Regions from separate parts of the Paenibacillus sp. FSL R5-0923 genome, predicted to be linked through region 3. Evidence: a T-box and tRNA genes for the amino acid it is inferred to sense, from the RefSeq annotation. Region 3 holds a T-box; the other regions hold tRNA genes.
What was found. The T-box of region 3 lies ahead of ileS (isoleucine--tRNA ligase). A T-box ahead of a tRNA ligase gene usually reads a tRNA of that ligase, here a tRNA-Ile.
Positions count from the first base shown of each region.

Region 1: it has a tRNA-Ile gene. The T-box ahead of ileS (isoleucine--tRNA ligase) is inferred to sense a tRNA for this amino acid. The anticodon was not compared.
Region 2: it has a tRNA-Ile gene. The T-box ahead of ileS (isoleucine--tRNA ligase) is inferred to sense a tRNA for this amino acid. The anticodon was not compared.

Region 1 is NZ_JBBPAT010000001.1:1,435,137-1,443,271, forward strand. It holds gene MKX35_RS06355 (KinB-signaling pathway activation protein) at 1-316, shown strand, start outside; gene MKX35_RS06360 (PPK2 family polyphosphate kinase) at 532-1,353, shown strand; gene pdaB (polysaccharide deacetylase family sporulation protein PdaB) at 1,404-2,207, opposite strand; gene MKX35_RS06370 (stage II sporulation protein M) at 2,316-2,927, shown strand; gene MKX35_RS06375 (hypothetical protein) at 3,180-3,410, shown strand; rRNA gene MKX35_RS06380 (16S ribosomal RNA) at 3,769-5,326, shown strand; rRNA gene rrf (5S ribosomal RNA) at 5,451-5,567, shown strand; tRNA gene MKX35_RS06390 (tRNA-Ile) at 5,613-5,689, shown strand; tRNA gene MKX35_RS06395 (tRNA-Ala) at 5,710-5,785, shown strand; rRNA gene MKX35_RS06400 (23S ribosomal RNA) at 5,957-8,135, shown strand, end outside.
Region 2 is NZ_JBBPAT010000001.1:611,883-620,017, forward strand. It holds gene MKX35_RS02650 (PucR family transcriptional regulator) at 1-187, opposite strand, end outside; tRNA gene MKX35_RS02655 (tRNA-Lys) at 337-409, opposite strand; tRNA gene MKX35_RS02660 (tRNA-Tyr) at 415-500, opposite strand; tRNA gene MKX35_RS02665 (tRNA-Phe) at 510-582, opposite strand; tRNA gene MKX35_RS02670 (tRNA-Asp) at 649-726, opposite strand; tRNA gene MKX35_RS02675 (tRNA-Thr) at 740-815, opposite strand; tRNA gene MKX35_RS02680 (tRNA-Val) at 849-924, opposite strand; tRNA gene MKX35_RS02685 (tRNA-Met) at 933-1,009, opposite strand; tRNA gene MKX35_RS02690 (tRNA-Ser) at 1,040-1,131, opposite strand; rRNA gene MKX35_RS02695 (23S ribosomal RNA) at 1,214-4,142, opposite strand; tRNA gene MKX35_RS02700 (tRNA-Ala) at 4,282-4,357, opposite strand; tRNA gene MKX35_RS02705 (tRNA-Ile) at 4,379-4,455, opposite strand; rRNA gene rrf (5S ribosomal RNA) at 4,501-4,617, opposite strand; rRNA gene MKX35_RS02715 (16S ribosomal RNA) at 4,742-6,299, opposite strand; gene MKX35_RS02720 (pro-sigmaK processing inhibitor BofA family protein) at 6,602-6,859, opposite strand; gene MKX35_RS02725 (DUF2508 family protein) at 6,903-7,154, opposite strand; gene recR (recombination mediator RecR) at 7,291-7,890, opposite strand; gene MKX35_RS02735 (YbaB/EbfC family nucleoid-associated protein) at 7,930-8,135, opposite strand, start outside.
Region 3 is NZ_JBBPAT010000001.1:2,428,361-2,436,495, forward strand. It holds gene MKX35_RS10775 (YlmH family RNA-binding protein) at 1-30, shown strand, start outside; gene MKX35_RS10780 (hypothetical protein) at 116-286, shown strand; gene MKX35_RS10785 (DivIVA domain-containing protein) at 258-770, shown strand; T-box leader at 1,011-1,285, shown strand; gene ileS (isoleucine--tRNA ligase) at 1,661-4,753, shown strand; gene MKX35_RS10795 (DUF5665 domain-containing protein) at 5,089-5,379, shown strand; gene MKX35_RS10800 (TraR/DksA C4-type zinc finger protein) at 5,809-6,534, opposite strand; gene lspA (signal peptidase II) at 6,781-7,293, shown strand; gene MKX35_RS10810 (RluA family pseudouridine synthase) at 7,286-8,135, shown strand, end outside.

The DNA.
Region 1 (8,135 bases), 990 kb from region 3:
TGTGCTCGCATTGCTTGAACTGATTTTTTTGCGTACCGTCGTTGGTGGGGAAAGAAATGTTATGTCTGATCTAATATTAGGAATCGTTATTTTGCTAGCAGCTATTATTGTGTCTTATTTCAAAGTAAAAAGTACAAACATCTCAGCTTTGATTCCAACCCTCTTTTTTATGACAGCTATTTCAATTGTGGAAGTTATTGGCGTGCTTCGTATAGGTGTTGATAGTGCAACGGTATTTATTGTTGTTCCGCTTATCGCTTGTAATGCATTCCAAATTTTGATGCTACACCGTATTCTGAAGCCGGCAGCCGGATAATGAATGGGGAAGGCACTAAACAAAGAACCCCGTGCTCTGATCTCAGAAGACGGGGTTTTTTGCTCTAACTGTATCTTAACGATTAAAATCTGATTGTAGAGGTTAATCTTAAAGAACGATACGCTCACAAAACTAAGCGTATGCTTTCGAAGTAAGTTTTGTACGAAGCGTCCCGATGATGTATATGCTTTACAAAACTTTCAGGAGGGGAATATATGGACATCAAGCGCTATATGATAAAAGACACAAAAGAAATCCGGCTTAACAAGCTGGATCCGGACGACACAGGTGTTTTTAAATCCAAAAAAGAAGTAGAAGCCAAAACAGAAGAGCTTAAAGCACGTTTGGCAGAGCTCCAAGATATTTTGTTTGCTCAGAAAAAGCATTCGCTGCTTGTTATTCTGCAAGGAATGGATTCCAGCGGTAAGGATGGCACGGTTAAGCATATTTTTTCAGGCATTAATCCACAAGGATTTATAGTGACCAGCTTCAAGAAACCATCTCTAGAGGAAGAGGCTCATGATTTTCTATGGAGGGTTCATCAGAAGACACCCCCTAAGGGATATATCTCTGCATTTAACCGCTCGCATTATGAAGATGTATTGGTACCACGGGTACACGGAGGGTTAAAAAAGGATGACTTGAAGCGTCGCTTTCGTTACATACGGCAGTTCGAGGAAATGCTGGTGGAAGAGGGGACGACAATTATCAAGCTTTTTCTGCATATTTCTAAAGAGAAGCAGCTGAAGAAGATTAAGGAACGGCTTGAAGATCCCAAAAAACATTGGAAATTCGATGCAAGTGATCTCCAGGAGCGGGAGTATTGGGATGATTACCAAGAAGCATATGAAGATGTCTTCAAGGAATCTAGCATAGATAAAGCACCCTGGTACTGGATACCTGCCAATCATCAATGGTACCGCAACTATTTGACCTTATCCATCGTTGTAAAGACACTGGAGAGTCTGGATCTGAGCTATCCGAAGCTGAATACCCCCACACCTGACATATCGGAACTCATTTCTCCACGTCATTAATCCTTTGGACAGATCAACATCCATTACGGCACCAGAGATTGAATATGTTTTTACAGCCCAGCTGCGTCCTCAATGGCATTACTCAGTGAAGCTGAGTCGCGTACTTCTTTACCTTCGGTGTTGCTTTGACTAATCAGCTCAGAGACGGTAACGAATTCATAACCTTGTCTGCGGAGCTCGTCGATAATGAGTGGAAGTGCTTCATGTGTTTGTTTACAGGAATCACTGGCATGTAGAAGGACGATATCACCTGGATGCGCTTTTGTCGTTACACGCTTCACGATATTGTCTACGCCGATGTTCTTCCAGTCCAGGGAGTCTGTATCCCATTGAATGACCTTGTAACCGAGATCGTTGGCAACCTGAAGGACTCTTTTGTCAAAATCTCCATTAGGCATACGAATCAAATTAGGTTCAGTGCCGGTTAATTCGGTAAGTACGGTGTGAGCCGTTGAGATCTGTGTACGAATTTCTTCGTTGCTTAGTGTGCTGTAATTGACGTGTTTATGACCATGACTTCCAATTTCAAAACCTGCATTCTTAATGTTAGTTACAATGTCTGGGTGAGTCTTACTCCATGGAGACGATAGGAAGAAGGTGGCTTTGTCCACTTTCTTGTCTTCAAGTACCTTCAAAATTGGTTCGGGTCTTTTCTCCCCCCAGCTAATATCGAAGGTCAGGGCAATCAGCTTCTTCTCTGTTGGTACACTGTAGATCGCGGAAGGTCCGGATTCAGAAAAAACGGTTATGTTTCCCCTCTCGACATAGACAACTCCAGCAGCAAGAAGCACAGCGGCGAAGATATAGATGAATCGTTTAATCTTTTTGCCGCTGAATACATAAAAAGAATTCATAATGACAGCGCTCCTCTCCCATGCGAAATGCTTGTTTGTTCTAAATGTATGCTCGTACCGCAAGGTTATGACCTAAGAAACAGAGATCACAATTTCAGGAGGGTATTTATGTTGTCGTTCTTCACGTTTATTAAAGATCTAAAAACGATCCGGAAGGCTTTATTGCTATCCTGTCTGCTGTTCGCAGTAGGAGCGGTTATAGGGTGGGTAGCTACTAGCAGTCTGGAAAAGCTATTGGTTCAGCAATTAGAGGGGCTCAGTGAAATCAGTGGCAACCTTAGAGATTCTTCTAATCCGCAATGGAGCTTCTTTGTATTTATATTTTTGAATAACAGCATCAAGGGTGTTCTTATCATATTTTTAGGGGCGCTGTTCGGTATACTGCCAGCCATATTCTTATTTATTAACGGAGCGGTTATCGGCTATCTGATTCATTTATCAGCACTGCAAGGACAGGATTTATTCGAACTAATAGTAAAAGGACTGCTGCCACATGGGATTATAGAGATTCCAGCAATCATTATTGCTTGTGCATTTGGACTTCAGTTCGGCGGGAAAGTAGTTGCAAGTCTGTTTAGCTCATCCACTAAAAAAGTGAACAGAGGTGTTGATTGGTCTTCGTTCATGCGTCAAACACTTACGGCATCTATTTGGACAATAATCCTGTTATTTGTTGCAGCCATCATTGAAAGCACAATAACTTTTTCTCTTTTATCATAAAACTTCCGAGAATGGAGCATAACATTAAAGCTATTCATCCAAGGATTGCCTAAAGGTCAGAAGTATATAATCGTGACGAAACCATAAAGGGAATTTTTAATAATTATGGTTATAAAAAGAGTACTCCGGTTAATCTAGTGTAAGAGGATCTTAAGGCAGCTTTCTCCATGAGATGGACTAACTAATTATGTACAAGGGGTTTTTGGTTTTAGTGAATGTGTTACTTGCAACTTCATGAAGGAGGCCAAGCATATGTTGGGAATGTTGTTCAACGAAAAAGAATGCAAGGAACTGGATTATGTTTTGCGGAAAGAACTTGATGAGATGCTGTTAGATTTGAGCGATCAGCGCTTGGACCAAAATATCAGGCATGCCATCGCCAATAGATATAAGACTGTATTTCGTATGTATGCTCGTTTTGCTCCTCAGAAAGAGCTTTCCAAGTATGCGTGGGGTGGACGTTCTTCTCAGTATAAACACTAAGGATAAGCGGTAAATGCAAGAGTCTTATATGAATTTAAGATTTTTTAATAAAATAGCTTGACTAAAAAGGAGTGCTCGTGATAAATTATATCTCGCGCTCCTTTTGCTTGTGTAAAAGGGAAGCGGAAGGCAAGAAAAGTTGAAAAAAACTTTTTCAAAAAAAAGACTTGCCAAACAACGAAACACTGTGATATATTATAAAGGTCGCCGCTGACAAACAACGACGACGAAATGAGAGACATTGATCTTTGAAAACTGAACAACGAGTGAGTGGGAAATCACGAAAGTGAAATCCAAAATTAGAGAATTAATTTTCTCGTCAGATGTTTCAAAATGAGCATATCGCTCTTTTCAATACTAATTGGAGAGTTTGATCCTGGCTCAGGACGAACGCTGGCGGCGTGCCTAATACATGCAAGTCGAGCGGAGTCATTTTGAAAGCTTGCTTTCAAAATGACTTAGCGGCGGACGGGTGAGTAACACGTAGGCAACCTGCCCCTTAGACTGGGATAACTACCGGAAACGGTAGCTAATACCGGATAATTTCTTTTTTCTCCTGAAGAAAGAATGAAAGACGGAGCAATCTGTCACTGAGGGATGGGCCTGCGGCGCATTAGCTAGTTGGTGGGGTAACGGCCCACCAAGGCGACGATGCGTAGCCGACCTGAGAGGGTGAACGGCCACACTGGGACTGAGACACGGCCCAGACTCCTACGGGAGGCAGCAGTAGGGAATCTTCCGCAATGGACGAAAGTCTGACGGAGCAACGCCGCGTGAGTGATGAAGGTTTTCGGATCGTAAAGCTCTGTTGCCAGGGAAGAACGTCCGGTAGAGTAACTGCTATCGGAGTGACGGTACCTGAGAAGAAAGCCCCGGCTAACTACGTGCCAGCAGCCGCGGTAATACGTAGGGGGCAAGCGTTGTCCGGAATTATTGGGCGTAAAGCGCGCGCAGGCGGTCATTTAAGTCTGGTGTTTAAACCTTGGGCTCAACCTGAGGTCGCACTGGAAACTGGGTGACTTGAGTACAGAAGAGGAAAGTGGAATTCCACGTGTAGCGGTGAAATGCGTAGATATGTGGAGGAACACCAGTGGCGAAGGCGACTTTCTGGGCTGTAACTGACGCTGAGGCGCGAAAGCGTGGGGAGCAAACAGGATTAGATACCCTGGTAGTCCACGCCGTAAACGATGAGTGCTAGGTGTTAGGGGTTTCGATACCCTTGGTGCCGAAGTTAACACAGTAAGCACTCCGCCTGGGGAGTACGGTCGCAAGACTGAAACTCAAAGGAATTGACGGGGACCCGCACAAGCAGTGGAGTATGTGGTTTAATTCGAAGCAACGCGAAGAACCTTACCAGGTCTTGACATCCCTCTGAATCCACTAGAGATAGTGGCGGCCTTCGGGACAGAGGAGACAGGTGGTGCATGGTTGTCGTCAGCTCGTGTCGTGAGATGTTGGGTTAAGTCCCGCAACGAGCGCAACCCTTAACTTTAGTTGCCAGCAAGTAATGTTGGGCACTCTAGAGTGACTGCCGGTGACAAACCGGAGGAAGGTGGGGATGACGTCAAATCATCATGCCCCTTATGACCTGGGCTACACACGTACTACAATGGCCGGTACAACGGGAAGCGAAACCGCGAGGTGAAGCCAATCCCATCAAAGCCGGTCTCAGTTCGGATTGCAGGCTGCAACTCGCCTGCATGAAGTCGGAATTGCTAGTAATCGCGGATCAGCATGCCGCGGTGAATACGTTCCCGGGTCTTGTACACACCGCCCGTCACACCACGAGAGTTTACAACACCCGAAGTCGGTGGGGTAACCCGCAAGGGAGCCAGCCGCCGAAGGTGGGGTAGATGATTGGGGTGAAGTCGTAACAAGGTAGCCGTATCGGAAGGTGCGGCTGGATCACCTCCTTTCTATGGAGAATCGTCTTCTGCAATGAAGACATTCAAATCGGAAGTTAAACTTCCACAATAGAACCTTCGGGTTCGAACACTCACTCGTGTTCAGTTTTGAAAGAGTAAGTCTCTTTCATATACGTTTGGTGGCGATAGCGGAGGGGTTCCACACGTACCCATCCCGAACACGACCGTTAAGCCCTCCAGCGCCGATGGTACTTGGACCGAAGGGTCCTGGGAGAGTAGGACGCCGCCAAGCGGACAACCATTCTTTGGTTGATTCACAATGTTATATATGTTATATGGGCTTTTAGCTCAGTTGGTTAGAGCGCACCTCTGATAAGGGTGAGGTCGGTGGTTCGAGTCCACCAAGGCCCACCATATAACTTTATATCTTTTATGGGGCCATAGCTCAGCTGGGAGAGCGCCTGCCTTGCAAGCAGGAGGTCAGCGGTTCGATCCCGCTTGGCTCCACCATAATTTTTAATTCAATACCTTCTTTAAACATTGATCCTTGAAAACTGGATACCGAAACGAATTTGCGTTTTAGAACATCTTTTAGCAACTTGTGTAAACAAGTAAATGTTATTAGTGAGATGATTCCAAAAGAGAATGTCATTGTATGATATTTTCCTGCGGAAAAATCAAGGTTAAGCTAATAAGAGCACACGGAGGATGCCTAGGCGCCAGGAGCCGACGAAGGACGTGGCGAACAACGAAACTGCCTCGGGGAGCTGTAAGCAAGCTTTGATCCGGGGGTGTCCGAATGGGGAAACCCAGCTGTGGTAATTCGCAGTTACTCATCTCTGAACACATAGGAGATGTAGAGGCAGACCAGGGGAACTGAAACATCTAAGTACCCTGAGGAAGAGAAAACAATAGTGATTCCGTCAGTAGCGGCGAGCGAACGCGGAACAGCCTAAACCTAAGAGCTTGCTCTTAGGGGTTGTGGGACGTCTCACATGGAGTTACAAAGGAATATGGTAGGTGAAGAGGTCTGGAAAGGCCCGCGATAGAGGTAAAAGCCCTGTAACCTAAACTGTGTTCTCTCCGAGACGGATCCCGAGTAGTGCGGGGCACGTGAAACCCCGTATGAATCCAGCAGGACCATCTGCTAAGGCTAAATACTACCTGGCGACCGATAGTGAAACAGTACCGTGAGGGAAAGGTGAAAAGCACCCCGGAAGGGGAGTGAAATAGAACCTGAAACCGTGTGCTTACAAAAAGTCAGAGCCCTATTAATGGGTGATGGCGTGCCTTTTGTAGAATGAACCGGCGAGTTACGTTTAACATGCAAGGTTAAGTCGAGAAGACGGAGCCGCAGCGAAAGCGAGTCTGAATAGGGCGATTGAGTATGTGGACGTAGACCCGAAACCGTGTGATCTACCCCTGTCCAGGGTGAAGGTGCGGTAACACGCACTGGAGGCCCGAACCCACGCATGTTGAAAAATGCGGGGATGAGGTGGGGGTAGCGGAGAAATTCCAATCGAACTCGGAGATAGCTGGTTCTCCCCGAAATAGCTTTAGGGCTAGCCTCGGTATAAGAGTAGTGGAGGTAGAGCACTGATTGGGTGCGGGGTCCGCAAGGATTACCAAGCTCAGTCAAACTCCGAATGCCATATACTTATTGCCGGGAGTCAGACAGTGAGTGCTAAGATCCATTGTCAAAAGGGAAACAGCCCAGACCATCAGCTAAGGTCCCCAAGTGTGTGTTAAGTGGGAAAGGATGTGGAGTTGCACAGACAACCAGGATGTTGGCTTAGAAGCAGCCACCATTGAAAGAGTGCGTAATAGCTCACTGGTCGAGTGACTCTGCGCCGAAAATGTAACGGGGCTAAACACACCACCGAAGCTATGGCTAGATACGTATGTATCTGGGGTAGGGGAGCGTTGTATGTGGGTTGAAGGTGTACCGTAAGGAGCGCTGGACAGCATACAAGTGAGAATGCCGGTATGAGTAACGAAAAGATCAGTGAGAATCTGATCCGCCGAAAGCCCAAGGTTTCCTGAGGAAGGCTCGTCCGCTCAGGGTAAGTCGGGACCTAAGGCGAGGCCGAAAGGCGTAGTCGAAGGACAACAGTTTGAAATTACTGTACCACCGTAATCCGCTATGAGCGATGGGGTGACGCAGGAGGGTAGTGACGCGGACTGATGGATATGTCCGTCTAAGCAGTGAGGCTGATGTGTAGGCAAATCCGCACATCATTAAGGCTGGGCTGTGATGGGGAGCGAAAATTACAGTAGCGAAGGTCATGATCTCACACTGCCAAGAAAAGCCTCTAGCCAGGAGAAGGTGCCCGTACCGCAAACCGACACAGGTAGGCGAGAAGAGAATTCTAAGGCGCGCGGAAGAACTCTCGTTAAGGAACTCGGCAAAATGACCCCGTAACTTCGGGAGAAGGGGTGCCCCGGTAGTGTGAATAGCACGAGGGGGCCGCAGTGAAAAGGCCCAAGCGACTGTTTAGCAAAAACACAGGTCTGTGCGAAGCCGCAAGGCGAAGTATACGGGCTGACGCCTGCCCGGTGCTGGAAGGTTAAGGGGAGTGGTTAGGGGTAACCCGAAGCTATGAACCGAAGCCCCAGTAAACGGCGGCCGTAACTATAACGGTCCTAAGGTAGCGAAATTCCTTGTCAGGTAAATTCTGACCCGCACGAATGGCGTAACGACTTGGGCGCTGTCTCAACGAGAGATCCGGTGAAATTTTAATACCTGTGAAGATGCAGGTTACCCGCGACAAGACGGAAAGACCCCATGGAGCTTTACTGCAGCTTGATATTGAATTTGGGTACGATCTGTACAGGATAGGTGGGAGCCGTAGAAATCGGA
Region 2 (8,135 bases), 1.8 Mb from region 3:
CAGCGGTTATACGTCCGTCACTCTCATACAAAGGTGCCCAGAGATGACCCTCATGGATTACCAGCTGATCCTGTCCTTCTAATCCCATGCTAAAAAGAGAAGCTGAATGCTGCCTCCCTAACTGCTTGATTCCGGTTCTCTTTCCGGTGAGCTGCTCTAATTTTTTCCGCAATGTCTCACTATCCATAGTCACCATGCTCCACCACTTTTGCTCTTTTCGCCTATTTTAGCATATTCTCTTATATTATGTTAATCGCTACAGTAGCGCGCTACTATAATACAACCATAAAACACAAAAAAAGCCACCACCATAAGGTGATGACTTTCTGTTTGGGATGAGCCATGAAGGACTCGAACCTTCGACACCCTGATTAAAAGTCAGGTGCTCTACCAACTGAGCTAATGGCTCATAAATGGTGGGGGATGATGGATTCGAACCACCGAACACGTACGTGAGCAGATTTACAGTCTGATGCGTTTGGCCACTTCGCTAATCCCCCAGGGAAAAGTGGCTCGAGACGGATTCGAACCGCCGACACGAGGATTTTCAGTCCTCTGCTCTACCGACTGAGCTATCGAGCCATATTAAATTGACATAAAAATAAAGTGGTAGCATTAAACTTCCCACCCTAGTCTTGTGGAAAAAAATGGCGGAACCGACGAGATTCGAACTCGCGATCTCCTGCGTGACAGGCAGGCATGTTAGGCCAACTACACCACGGTTCCGCATTGATAATAATGGTGCCGGCGAGAGGACTTGAACCCCCAACCTACTGATTACAAGTCAGTTGCTCTACCAGTTGAGCTACACCGGCACGGTGTAAAAAGTAAATCTAAAAAAGTAATAATGGTGGAGGCTGAGGGGATCGAACCCCCGACCCTCTGCTTGTAAGGCAGATGCTCTCCCAGCTGAGCTAAGCCTCCAGGTATTATGGTAGCGGCGAAGGGGATCGAACCCCCGACCTCACGGGTATGAACCGTACGCTCTAGCCAGCTGAGCTACACCGCCACAATAATTAGAAATGCTATGGATTGAAAATGGCGGAGAGAGTGGGATTCGAACCCACGCACCGCTTACGCAGTCTAACCCCTTAGCAGAGGGTCCCCTTATAGCCACTTGGGTATCTCTCCAAACGATATCAGTACCACAGCAATCCAAACAGGAATTTGACTCCCTGAAAACTGAATCCGAATTGAATTTGCGTTCTAAGTATAGGATAAGCCCTCGACCGATTAGTATTGGTCAGCTCCATGCATTACTGCACTTCCACCTCCAACCTATCTACCTCGTCGTCTTCAAGGGGTCTTACTAATTGGGAAATCTCATCTTGAGGGGGGCTTCACGCTTAGATGCTTTCAGCGCTTATCCCGTCCGTACGTAGCTACCCAGCCATGCTTCTGGCGAAACAACTGGTGCACCAGCGGTACGTCCATCCCGGTCCTCTCGTACTAAGGACAGCTCCTCTCAAATTTCCTGCGCCCACGACAGATAGGGACCGAACTGTCTCACGACGTTCTGAACCCAGCTCGCGTACCGCTTTAATGGGCGAACAGCCCAACCCTTGGGACCTACTTCAGCCCCAGGATGCGATGAGCCGACATCGAGGTGCCAAACCTCCCCGTCGATGTGGACTCTTGGGGGAGATAAGCCTGTTATCCCCAGGGTAGCTTTTATCCGTTGAGCGATGGCCCTTCCATGCGGTACCACCGGATCACTAAGTCCGACTTTCGTCCCTGCTCGACTTGTAGGTCTCGCAGTCAAGCTCCCTTATGCCTTTGCACTCTTCGAATGATTTCCAACCATTCTGAGGGAACCTTGGAACGCCTCCGTTACTCTTTAGGAGGCGACCGCCCCAGTCAAACTGCCCGCCTGACACGGTCCCCGTACCCGGTAAGGGTACTAGGTTAGAACCTAGATACGATCAGGGTGGTATCCCAACGGCGCCTCCACCGAAGCTTGCGCTCCGATTTCTACGGCTCCCACCTATCCTGTACAGATCGTACCCAAATTCAATATCAAGCTGCAGTAAAGCTCCATGGGGTCTTTCCGTCTTGTCGCGGGTAACCTGCATCTTCACAGGTATTAAAATTTCACCGGATCTCTCGTTGAGACAGCGCCCAAGTCGTTACGCCATTCGTGCGGGTCAGAATTTACCTGACAAGGAATTTCGCTACCTTAGGACCGTTATAGTTACGGCCGCCGTTTACTGGGGCTTCGGTTCATAGCTTCGGGTTACCCCTAACCACTCCCCTTAACCTTCCAGCACCGGGCAGGCGTCAGCCCGTATACTTCGCCTTGCGGCTTCGCACAGACCTGTGTTTTTGCTAAACAGTCGCTTGGGCCTTTTCACTGCGGCCCCCTCGTGCTATTCACACTACCGGGGCACCCCTTCTCCCGAAGTTACGGGGTCATTTTGCCGAGTTCCTTAACGAGAGTTCTTCCGCGCGCCTTAGAATTCTCTTCTCGCCTACCTGTGTCGGTTTGCGGTACGGGCACCTTCTCCTGGCTAGAGGCTTTTCTTGGCAGTGTGAGATCATGACCTTCGCTACTGTAATTTTCGCTCCCCATCACAGCCCAGCCTTAATGATGTGCGGATTTGCCTACACATCAGCCTCACTGCTTAGACGGACATATCCATCAGTCCGCGTCACTACCCTCCTGCGTCACCCCATCGCTCATAGCGGATTACGGTGGTACAGTAATTTCAAACTGTTGTCCTTCGACTACGCCTTTCGGCCTCGCCTTAGGTCCCGACTTACCCTGAGCGGACGAGCCTTCCTCAGGAAACCTTGGGCTTTCGGCGGATCAGATTCTCACTGATCTTTTCGTTACTCATACCGGCATTCTCACTTGTATGCTGTCCAGCGCTCCTTACGGTACACCTTCAACCCACATACAACGCTCCCCTACCCCAGATACATACGTATCTAGCCATAGCTTCGGTGGTGTGTTTAGCCCCGTTACATTTTCGGCGCAGAGTCACTCGACCAGTGAGCTATTACGCACTCTTTCAATGGTGGCTGCTTCTAAGCCAACATCCTGGTTGTCTGTGCAACTCCACATCCTTTCCCACTTAACACACACTTGGGGACCTTAGCTGATGGTCTGGGCTGTTTCCCTTTTGACAATGGATCTTAGCACTCACTGTCTGACTCCCGGCAATAAGTATATGGCATTCGGAGTTTGACTGAGCTTGGTAATCCTTGCGGACCCCGCACCCAATCAGTGCTCTACCTCCACTACTCTTATACCGAGGCTAGCCCTAAAGCTATTTCGGGGAGAACCAGCTATCTCCGAGTTCGATTGGAATTTCTCCGCTACCCCCACCTCATCCCCGCATTTTTCAACATGCGTGGGTTCGGGCCTCCAGTGCGTGTTACCGCACCTTCACCCTGGACAGGGGTAGATCACACGGTTTCGGGTCTACGTCCACATACTAAGTCGCCCTATTCAGACTCGCTTTCGCTGCGGCTCCGTCTTCTCGACTTAACCTTGCATGTTAAACGTAACTCGCCGGTTCATTCTACAAAAGGCACGCCATCACCCATAGATAGGGCTCTGACTTTTTGTAAGCACACGGTTTCAGGTTCTATTTCACTCCCCTTCCGGGGTGCTTTTCACCTTTCCCTCACGGTACTGTTTCACTATCGGTCGCCAGGTAGTATTTAGCCTTAGCAGATGGTCCTGCTGGATTCATACGGGGTTTCACGTGCCCCGCACTACTCGGGATCCGTCTCGGAGAGAACACAGTTTAGGTTACAGGGCTTTTACCTCTATCGCGGGCCTTTCCAGACCTCTTCACCTACCATATTCCTTTGTAACTCCATGTGAGACGTCCCACAACCCCTAAGAGCAAGCTCTTAGGTTTAGGCTGTTCCGCGTTCGCTCGCCGCTACTGACGGAATCACTATTGTTTTCTCTTCCTCAGGGTACTTAGATGTTTCAGTTCCCCTGGTCTGCCTCTACATCTCCTATGTGTTCAGAGATGAGTAACTGCGAATTACCACAGCTGGGTTTCCCCATTCGGACACCCCCGGATCAAAGCTTGCTTACAGCTCCCCGAGGCAGTTTCGTTGTTCGCCACGTCCTTCGTCGGCTCCTGGCGCCTAGGCATCCTCCGTGTGCTCTTATTAGCTTAACCTCGATTTTCCCTAAGAAAAATCTCACTAATAACATTTACTTGTTTGCACAAGTTGCTAAAAGATGTTCTAAAACGCAAATTCGTTTCGGTATCCAGTTTTCAAGGATCAAGTTTAAAGAAGGTATTGAATTAAAAATTATGGTGGAGCCAAGCGGGATCGAACCGCTGACCTCCTGCTTGCAAGGCAGGCGCTCTCCCAGCTGAGCTATGGCCCCATAAAAGGATATAATGTCATATGGTGGGCCTTGGTGGACTCGAACCACCGACCTCACCCTTATCAGAGGTGCGCTCTAACCAACTGAGCTAAAAGCCCATATAACATATATAATATTGTGAATCAACCAAAGAATGGTTGTCCGCTTGGCGGCGTCCTACTCTCCCAGGACCCTTCGGTCCAAGTACCATCGGCGCTGGAGGGCTTAACGGTCGTGTTCGGGATGGGTACGTGTGGAACCCCTCCGCTATCGCCACCAAACGCATACGAAAGAGACTTGCTCTTTCAAAACTGAACACGAGTGAGTGTTCGAACCCGAAGGTTCTATTGTGGAAGCTTAGCTTCCGATTTGAATGTCTTCATTGCAGAAGACGATTCTCCATAGAAAGGAGGTGATCCAGCCGCACCTTCCGATACGGCTACCTTGTTACGACTTCACCCCAATCATCTACCCCACCTTCGGCGGCTGGCTCCCTTGCGGGTTACCCCACCGACTTCGGGTGTTGTAAACTCTCGTGGTGTGACGGGCGGTGTGTACAAGACCCGGGAACGTATTCACCGCGGCATGCTGATCCGCGATTACTAGCAATTCCGACTTCATGCAGGCGAGTTGCAGCCTGCAATCCGAACTGAGACCGGCTTTGATGGGATTGGCTTCACCTCGCGGTTTCGCTTCCCGTTGTACCGGCCATTGTAGTACGTGTGTAGCCCAGGTCATAAGGGGCATGATGATTTGACGTCATCCCCACCTTCCTCCGGTTTGTCACCGGCAGTCACTCTAGAGTGCCCAGCCTTACCTGCTGGCAACTAAAGTTAAGGGTTGCGCTCGTTGCGGGACTTAACCCAACATCTCACGACACGAGCTGACGACAACCATGCACCACCTGTCTCCTCTGTCCCGAAGGCCGCCACTATCTCTAGTGGATTCAGAGGGATGTCAAGACCTGGTAAGGTTCTTCGCGTTGCTTCGAATTAAACCACATACTCCACTGCTTGTGCGGGTCCCCGTCAATTCCTTTGAGTTTCAGTCTTGCGACCGTACTCCCCAGGCGGAGTGCTTACTGTGTTAACTTCGGCACCAAGGGTATCGAAACCCCTAACACCTAGCACTCATCGTTTACGGCGTGGACTACCAGGGTATCTAATCCTGTTTGCTCCCCACGCTTTCGCGCCTCAGCGTCAGTTACAGCCCAGAAAGTCGCCTTCGCCACTGGTGTTCCTCCACATATCTACGCATTTCACCGCTACACGTGGAATTCCACTTTCCTCTTCTGTACTCAAGTCACCCAGTTTCCAGTGCGACCTCAGGTTGAGCCCAAGGTTTAAACACCAGACTTAAATGACCGCCTGCGCGCGCTTTACGCCCAATAATTCCGGACAACGCTTGCCCCCTACGTATTACCGCGGCTGCTGGCACGTAGTTAGCCGGGGCTTTCTTCTCAGGTACCGTCACTCCGATAGCAGTTACTCTACCGGACGTTCTTCCCTGGCAACAGAGCTTTACGATCCGAAAACCTTCATCACTCACGCGGCGTTGCTCCGTCAGACTTTCGTCCATTGCGGAAGATTCCCTACTGCTGCCTCCCGTAGGAGTCTGGGCCGTGTCTCAGTCCCAGTGTGGCCGTTCACCCTCTCAGGTCGGCTACGCATCGTCGCCTTGGTGGGCCGTTACCCCACCAACTAGCTAATGCGCCGCAGGCCCATCCCTCAGTGACAGATTGCTCCGTCTTTCATTCTTTCTTCAGGAGAAAAAAGAAATTATCCGGTATTAGCTACCGTTTCCGGTAGTTATCCCAGTCTAAGGGGCAGGTTGCCTACGTGTTACTCACCCGTCCGCCGCTAAGTTATTTTGAAAGCAAGCTTTCAAAATAACTCCGCTCGACTTGCATGTATTAGGCACGCCGCCAGCGTTCGTCCTGAGCCAGGATCAAACTCTCCAATTAGTATTGAAAAGAGCGATATGCTCATTTTGAAACATCTGACGAGAAAATTAATTCTCTAATTCCGGATTTCACTTTCGTGATTTCCCACTCACTCGTTGTTCAGTTTTCAAAGATCAATGTCTCATCTTTCGTTGTCGTTGCTTGTCAGCAGCGACCTTTATAATATATCACAGCACCTTTGTTTTCGTCAAGCGTTTTTTTAATTTCTTTTTTTCGCTTACCGTTTCAGCAAGTTGTTAATCAACATCTTGTCCAAAGGGGCGAGACTTAATGTATCATATTTTTCAAACTCACGTCAAGCATTAAAACAAAATAATTCTTAATCCTATTAACATTACTACGCCTGGAAGACCAAGAACCGTTACTGCGCCTATGGTTGCGGGATTCAGGGGAATATGAACTTGTGTGATTAAACCCGAGAAATTCACTACATATATCGCGAGCGCAGCCAGTACCAAATGAGCTCCGAACAGACTAAGCCATCCAAAGCCAAGTTTTTTCCGGAATACAATTACACTTAACAATACAACCGATATGACCAGTACTCCTATAGCTAACATTCTTAGCATGTTGATCCCTCCTATATCTCCATTTGGTTAGCGCCTACATCTGACTGCTATTTAATCCAATGCTCTTTGCATGTTTGAGATGTATCTGATACTTACGCTCTGCTGCCTCTAAAATATAAATAGCATAATCAATTTGATCTTGACCCAACGCTTCATCAAACATTAGGTACGCTCTCTCCCACTCAGATTGCGCCTTACGAACCTCCAGCAACGTTTCCCAGCCCTCCGTATCTTTTCTACCCTGTTCTTCATCTGCTCCCCGCCACAATGAGGTCCACCATCCCATTACTCATTCCTCCTCAGAATAATTTCGATGCAAAATTACATCTCGTTATTCTCATTCATATCGGGATAGGGACAAACTTAGAACAAAAAAAGGAGGCCCAGGGGGCCTCCTTTTGAAAAACACGACTTTAGAGCTACTAGAATAGCTCACGACGACCTTCCAACGCTTTGGACAAGGTAACCTCGTCGGCATATTCAAGATCGCCACCAACAGGTAAGCCATGGGCTATTCTGGTGATTTTAATCTCAAAAGGCCGAACTAGACGAGAAATATACATCGCCGTTGCCTCACCCTCAATGTTGGGGTTGGTCGCCATGATAAGCTCACTCACTCTTTCATCACTCAAACGAGTCAATAATTCCTTCAAGCGAATATCATCAGGGCCTATACCTTCCATAGGTGAAATCGCACCCTGAAGAACGTGATAATACCCATTAAACTCTTTGGTTCGTTCTATTGCCACCAAATCCTTGGAGTCTTGGATCACACAGATTACTGAAGGATCTCTAGTTTTGTCCTGACATATCTTACACGGGTCCGTATCCGTAATATTACAGCAGACGGAGCAATAATGAAGATTACGCTTGACACTTACTAGCGCTTTAGCAAAATCAATGACGTCATCCTCTTTCATGTTAAGCACATGAAAAGCTAACCGGGCGGCTGTCTTCGGCCCAATCCCGGGCAAGCGCGTAAAAGCATCGATCAGCTTGGCTAGCGGTTCGGGATAATACAAATTAATAATTCTCCTTTAGACGAAAGTGGAGTGAGTGAATTAGAACAAGCCTGGGATCTTCATTCCACCAGTAAATTTACCCATATCATTGTTCGCAAGGTCTTCAGCTTGAGTCAAAGCATCATTAACTGCAGTGATTACCAAATCCTGTAGCATTTCAACATCTTCCGGATCAACAGCTTCTGGCTTGATTTGGATAGAAAGCAACTTTTTGTGGCCATTAACTTGAACTGTAACTACTCCAC
Region 3 (8,135 bases):
TACCGTGTTCAGGTTGGTAAATTTGTGTGAATCCCTTGCAGGAATCCGGCTTTACTTGTCGAAATTGATTATTTCGAGGGAATCAAACATTTTTAAAGCAGGACGCCGATATTTTATGAAAGAGGCGAACCATGAATGGCAGTTGGAACGTCGATACATCCTCTGCCTTTACTTGAAGTACAGTCTTTCTTCTTTGTCTGCTGCGCAGGTATGGTTCAGAGACTTAGAAGGTCCGAAATTTCTAGGAGGTGCACAGCATGCCATTAACACCGCTCGATATACATAACAAGGAGTTCTCTCGGAGACTTCGCGGTTATGATGAGGACGAGGTCAACGAATTTCTGGATCAAGTAATTAAGGATTACGAAAGTGTCATCCGTGAGAACAAAGAGCTGCAGAATCAGCTTTTGTCCATTCAAGAGCGTTTAGATCATTTTGTGAATATTGAAGAGAGTTTATCGAAAACGATCTTAGTCGCTCAGGAAGCGGCGGATGATGTGAAGAACAACTCCAAGAAGGAATCGCAGCTCATTATCAAAGAAGCGGAAAAGAACGCGGATCGGATTATTAACGAAGCGTTATCCAAATCCCGTAAGGTTGCTATTGAGACTGAAGAATTGCGTAAGCAAGCTTCGATCTATCGCACTCGTTTCCGCACATTGGTGGAAGCACAGCTCGAGCTGTTGTCACAGGATGACTGGAATGCCTTGGAGAGTCGTGAGGCAAGCGAGAGCGTAACTTTTAAGGATGATGTTCTACATCGTATCTAATGCATTATGATGAATGAATGCTGCTTGAATTTATAGGGGGGAATTCCCTCTAATTTATAATTTCATGCTATAATCGGCTAAATAGAGGGAGTATTCCCTCTATTTTTATTTTCCGCTAAAATCGATCATAATAAAGTATTCCGCCTGCACAGGTATACTCCTAATTGCGGATTTGGCTAGCGGTTGTTGACATTTAGACTTAAAAAGTCTATAAATAGAACATATCTGTATAATGTTTATATGTATTCGATGACGGGACAAGTACGACAAGGTAACGTTCTCCAGAGAGTCGGCGATTGCTGAGAGCCGATTGTTCGAACCCTGCCGGAAGATCTTCCCCTAGAAGTTAAGCTGAAGCGTTGATCGTGCGTAAGCTTAGCCGTCCGCCGGACGTTACACCGGACCTGTGCATGAGATTTACGCGCAGGACTGAGATTGTGCTGAATACACTCCCCTTAAGGATGTGCTCATGCGCAGAATTAGGGTGGTATCGCGAGCGTTGTCTCGCCCCTTTGGGGGTGGGATGACGCTTATTTTGTTGTTCCGGGGCGGGCCATCCCCCTAAATCCCCCTTTCTAAGGGGGACCCCAAGGGCTGCCGCCCTCTGGACACCCGTAATGTAAAGCCTCGTGCAAATGGGTACGGTGGTGGAAGCGAACGGACTCATGTGGCTGAAGGAGCGGCCCTTCTTAGGCTCCCCTGGCGGGTTCGCCTGCGGGGCCTTCACTGCTAGAGCAGACCGGCGTTTCACTCGCCGGTCCCAGTGGCACCCCGAACCCAGTGCTGCCCTGCGGGATCGCGGCTCGGGTACCGAAGGCAAGAGCTGAACCAGACTGCCCAAGGATCGAAAAGAGCTTTACAGACTAAACCATGAAAGGATTGACCATCACATGCAAAAAGTAGATGTCAAAGAAAAAGCGCGGGCAAGAGATGTCCGCATACTGAAGAAATGGAGCGACGAAAATACGTTCCGTAAATCGATGGAGAATCGTGAAGGACGTCCGAACTATGTATTTTACGAAGGTCCTCCAACAGCGAACGGTGCACCGCATATCGGGCACGTGCTGGGCCGTGTAATCAAGGATTTCATCGGTCGTTACCAAACGATGAAAGGTTACCGCGTGGTACGTAAAGCGGGCTGGGATACACACGGTTTGCCAGTAGAACTAGGCGTACAAAAGAAGCTTGGCATCTCCGGCAAACAAGAGATCGAGGAATATGGCGTAGAAAAATTCATTCAGGAATGTAAAGACAGCGTCTTCGGTTATGAGAAGCAATGGCGCGAGTTTACAGAGGGTATCGGATACTGGACGGATCTAGATAATCCTTACGTAACTTTGGATAACACATATATCGAGAGCGTGTGGAACATCTTGGCTACTGTGCATGACAAAGGGTTGCTCTACCGCGGACATCGGGTTAGTCCTTACTGCCCAAGCTGTCAGACTACCCTAAGCTCCCATGAAGTAGCCCAAGGCTACAAGACCGTCAAGGATCTCAGTGCGACTGCAAAGTTCAAACTGGATGACAGTGGAGACTACGTACTAGCTTGGACGACTACACCTTGGACGCTGCCAGCACATATGGCGTTAGCCATGAACCCTGACATGGATTATGTACGTGTACAACAAGAAGACGGTATCTACATTGTTGCCAAAAATTTGGTGGAGGAAGTAATGAAAGGCGAGCACACAGTCCTTTCTACACATAAAGGTTCCGAGTTTATCGGCAAAACCTACGCTCCTCCATTCGGATACATCAAGGCAGAGAAAAGCAATGTCATCGTAGGTGCTTCCTTCGTTACAGATTCCAGTGGTACTGGGATCGTACACATGGCACCAGCGCATGGTGAAGATGACTATAAGACTTGCCGCGAGAACGGCATCAGCTTCGTGAACGTGGTTGATAATTCCGGTAAGTATACGGATGTAGTATCTGATTTTGCTGGACGCTTCGTGAAAGATTGCGATTTGGATATCGTTAAAGCTTTGTCTGAAAAAGGACTGCTTTACGGCAAAGAAAAATACGAGCACAGCTATCCGTTCTGCTGGCGTTGTGATACACCACTCTTGTACTACGCAACAGACAGCTGGTTCATCAACACTACAGCGATCAAAGATCAGCTGATTGCTAACAACAACAGTGTAGATTGGTATCCTGATCATGTACGTGAAGGCCGTTTCGGGAAGTTCCTGGATGAACTGGTGGATTGGAATATCAGCCGTAATCGTTACTGGGGCACACCGCTTAATGTTTGGGTATGTCAAGAAACGGGCAAAGAGTTCGCTCCACACAGCATTGAAGAACTGAGAGCGATGGCGATTGGCGATGTACCTGAGGATATCGAGCTGCATAAGCCTTTTGTAGATAAGATCAAGCTACGCAGTCCTTTCAGCGAAGGGGCAGAGATGGTTCGCACACCAGAAGTTATCGATGTTTGGTTCGATAGTGGTTCGATGCCATTTGCGCAAAGTCATTATCCATTTGAGAACGAGGATAAGCTGAATGATCAATATCCAGCGGATATGATCTGTGAAGGGATCGACCAGACACGTGGATGGTTCTACAGCTTACTAGCTGTATCTACCTTGTTTAAAGGTAAAGCTCCATATAAAGCTGTTATTGCTCACGGTCATATCCTTGATGAGAATGGTCAAAAAATGTCCAAATCAAAAGGCAATGTTATTGATCCTTGGGATATCATGAACGATTACGGCACGGATGCTTTCCGTTGGGCGATTCTATCCGATAGTGCACCGTGGAATAACAAACGTTTCTCTCGTGGTCTTGTAGGGGAAACCAAATCGAAAGTTGTAGATACACTGGTGAATACGCATGCGTTCTTGACGCTTTATGCCGGCATCGATGGTTATGATCCTGCCGATCATCCTTTTAAAGTATCGGAACATAAGCTGGACCGCTGGATTTTGTCCCGTCTGAACAGCTTGATTCTTTTGGTAGACAAAGGACTTACAGTAAATGACTTCGTGAATACATCCAAAGGCATTGAGAACTTTATAGATGAGCTGAGCAACTGGTATATCCGTCGTTCCCGTGACCGTTTCTGGGGTAGTGGTCTAGGTGAAGATAAGCTGGATGCTTACCGTACACTGACCCATGTGCTTTTGAAGACAGCGTCTTTGATGGCTCCATTTACACCGATGTTGTCTGAAGATATCTTCACGAACCTTGGCGGCGGAGAAAGTGTGCATTTAGCAGATTATCCGGTTGCTGATGAGAGCTTGATCGATAAAGAGCTGGAAGAGGATATGGAAAGTGCGAGACAAATCGTTGAGCTGGCGCGTAACGTGCGTAACGAAACAGGCATTAAGAATCGTCAACCGCTGTCTGAGCTGATCGTTTCGATGAACCGTGACTTCCATTTGGCTGAGTATGAAGAGATCATCAAAGACGAGATCAACATCAAGAACATCGTGCTAGAGACTAGCGATAGTGGATTTGTTGACTTCACACTCAAGCTGAATCTTAAAGTTGCCGGTAAAAAATACGGTAAAAACGTCGGCTTCCTGCAAGGCTTCCTAAAAGCTTTGGACAGTGACTGTACCCGCAAAGCGGTGCAAGATGGCTCAATCGCGATTGCGACGCCAGAGGGAGAAGAACTGGTGATCACTTCTGAAGAGCTACTCGTTGAAAAAGAAGCTAAAGCAGGTTTCGCCGCAGCTTCCGGATATGGAATTACGGTTGCGCTCAATACCGAAATCACACCTGAGCTTGAACAAGAAGGCTGGGTTCGTGAGATCATTCGTGCGGTTCAAGATTACCGTAAACGTTTGGATCTGCCGATCGAGAAACGGATCGCACTCACGCTGAGTGTAGACGATGAGCTTAAAGCAGCAGTTACAGCCTTTGAGAATGTATTGCGAGACAATGTACTTGTGACTACGGTTGATTTTGGCGGAGAACACGCTTTTGAAACGGTAGATGTCGGTGGTAAATCCATCGGTATCCATATTGAAGTGTAAATCTGCATTACCTGTCCCAAAACAGCATATACTAGCGGCACAAGTGTAAACAGAGAACTTCTGTTTATGCGGGAAATATAGTCTTTATATTTCGCCCGCGAAAATAACGAGCCTCGTGCTCAAGGAGATGTATTCTCTTTGACCGGGCTCGTTTACTTTGTGGCGAATATAGACGTATGAGAGGAGCTGTGGCTGTGGAGGATCAGAAGAACAGAATCTCCGTCAAGACATCCGGCAACAAGAACAGCCCAGATAAGGGAGCGGAGAAAAAGGTTATTCCTGAGGAAAACCCTGAGCGTTTAACAGCAGATCATCGCAATCCAGAAGACATTCCACTGGAAGAAAAAATGAATACAATGTATCGATTAACCTTTGAATGGGCCCATATCTTAGAGAAATCACGAATTTATCAGTATACGGAGCTGTTATATTCACCTTGGACTCTAATTTGGAAAAATATTTTATATGGAGCGGCTCGTGGAGTAGGGATCGCGCTTGGCTTTACTTTTTTTGCGGCAACGATCATCTATGTTCTTCAGGTTCTTGGAGCCTTGAATCTACCGATCATCGGAGATTATATTGCGGATATTGTACGAATTGTACAACGTCAGCTGGAATTCAAATAGCTTGTTAAGGCGAAGCCGTCTTTATTTGGTTTGTTGAAGGGATTAGGGTTCGGTCAATCTTCTTTGGTGGATTTATCCAACCTTGGGCTTCTATGTTTCTCCCCAGTCCGTACCTTTCCTTTTTTATTCTTTGGAGAGGGCAGCGCTGCTTTTTTTCCTCGTGTATGATGCGTAAGCCTCTCATTAATAATAAATATCGTCGGTCATCTTCATGACTAAGTTGTTGTACATTTTTAAAATAGTCGTGATTCACTTACGTTACACTCCTTGTATGTCGATTTCAGAATCCGTTAGATCAGTTTACCAGCTGAATCTGAACATTTTCTTAACAAAATGACATAGCGCAGAAAATATAAAAAAAACAGCGGGCCATTCCACAATGAAACTGGAACCGCTCGCTGTTCATTTTTTTGTATGGGGACGATGCTTTTACTCCTCGCCTTCGAGCGGATCAAGCATGTAACTTCCCTCGCTACTATCCTTGTAACGCTCGTAGCTACGTCCCGGTACTACAACTACATTGTTGCCTGTAATATCGGTGGCGATAAAGTTCTCCCAAGGCTCTACGCAGCCTTCAAGCTCATCGGCTTCAATCTCCATATCATTATAGGAGTCAATGTTGCTGCCCTCCGCCATGGCGGGGGAATCGGAGTTGCCATAGCTTTCTACAATTTGCCAGGCATCCTCACCGTCAAAGCCGTTTTGATCCTCTCGTTCATCGAGACTCGTACGCCCAAATGGAGGAGACAAAAATTCTTCTTCAATGGGCCGAGTAAAAGGTGCATTTTGACGTGGGGCATGCTCTTTACAATAAAGCGTGGAGGGAATAGCGGATAGACGCTCAAAAGGGATCGGTTTACCGCTAGCTTTACATATCCCATAGGTGCCTTCATCCATAGCGTTGAGAGCAGCTTCAATATCATCCAGCTCATGCTCGTCCCGCTCTAGCAGTGAAATATCCATGGAGCGGTTATACAAATCGGTGGCTGCATCGCCAGGATGGTTGTCATTCTCGGAAAGTTCTCCGGTGCCATCCCGCATGGATTCCTGTAAACCGTAATTTTCATTATTCTGAAGCCTGTGCTGAATAGTATCACGGTCTTTTTCTAATCGGGCGCGTAGCTCTGAGAGCTGCTGTACTGTCAGGTGCGTCATGATGAGTAAGCTCCTTTCTGTACTTTTTTAAGAATCCTTCCGACAAACCGATTTGCACCGGATGGTTCTTTGTTAGGTTGACCTGAGAGGCGTTATTTTAGCGATGGAAAATAGTCCCCAAGATTAAGCGCCCGAGAGGTGTCACGCAATAGACGATCTTCTAAGGGCTGTGCTACAATATACAAGTCTTATAACAGTATTCGTACCGCATTTGGCGGGAAAAATAAGAACGGAGTGACAACTTCTGTGGTGTACTATTTGATTGCTCTTATTGTATTTTTGGTGGATCAGGGAACGAAGTATCTCATTGCCACACGTCTTGAACTTGGAGAACAGATTCCGGTGATCGGGAATTTCTTCCTAATTACCTCACATCGTAATCGCGGGGCTGCTTTTGGGATTCTACAAGGTCAGCAATGGTTCTTCTTTTTAGTTACGGTTGTAGTGGTTGCAGGTATCGTTTGGTACTTGAACAAAACTAGACATTCGCGGAAGATGCTATCGGTCGCCCTTGGACTTGTTCTGGGTGGAGCGATAGGTAACTTCCTAGACCGGATGATCAGTGGTGAGGTTGTCGATTTCCTTCTGTTTAATTTTGGAAGCTATAGCTTCCCGATTTTTAACGTTGCGGATTCATGTATCGTCATTGGGGTTGGGTTGATTCTTTTGGACTCCTTCCGCGATCTTAAGAATGGTGAAGAAATCACGGAAATCAAAGAAGTAAAAGAAGCAAAGGAAGTAAAAGAAGGGAATGAATGATTTGAGTAAAGACGTCAATCACCAAGCGGCATCTACGAGCGAAGAAGAGAGGGACGTCACGGAGTGGACCGTTTCAGCAGAGAACGCGCGGGAGCGAATCGATAAATATATAACGGAATCTTGGGAAGAGGATATTTCTCGTTCTCAGGTGCAGCTGTGGATCAGTGGTGGCCATGTTACGGTTAATGGGGCACCGGTTAAAGCTAACTATAAGCTCTCAGAAGGCGATAAAGTTTCCATTGTCGTACCAGAAGCGGAAGTTACAGACTTGATCCCAGAGAATATTCCACTTGAAGTTGTATACGAAGACAGCGATGTCATTGTTATAAATAAGCCGCGTGGTATGGTTGTACATCCGGCTGCCGGGCACCCGTCAGGCACCTTGGTAAATGCACTGATGTATCACTGCAAGGATCTGTCCGGTATTAATGGTGAGATTCGTCCAGGTATTGTACACCGTATTGATAAGGATACCTCTGGTCTTATTATGGTGGCTAAAAATGATGCCAGTCACGCGTCGCTCGCAGCACAACTTAAAGAGCACAGTGTAACACGCCGCTATATAGCAGTTGTACACGGCAATTTGTCGCATGACAAAGGAACGGTTGACGCTCCGATCGGTAGAGATCCACATGATCGCAAGCTATACACTGTAACGGAAAAGAACAGCAAGAAATCTGTGACCCATTTTACAGTGATGGAACGTTTCGGTGACTGTACACTACTGGAGCTGCAGCTGGAGACTGGCCGCACGCATCAGATCAGAGTGCATATGAAATTCATTGGTCATCCGCTTGTGGGTGATCCGATTTATGGACGCAGTAAAGGAACAGCTATGAATG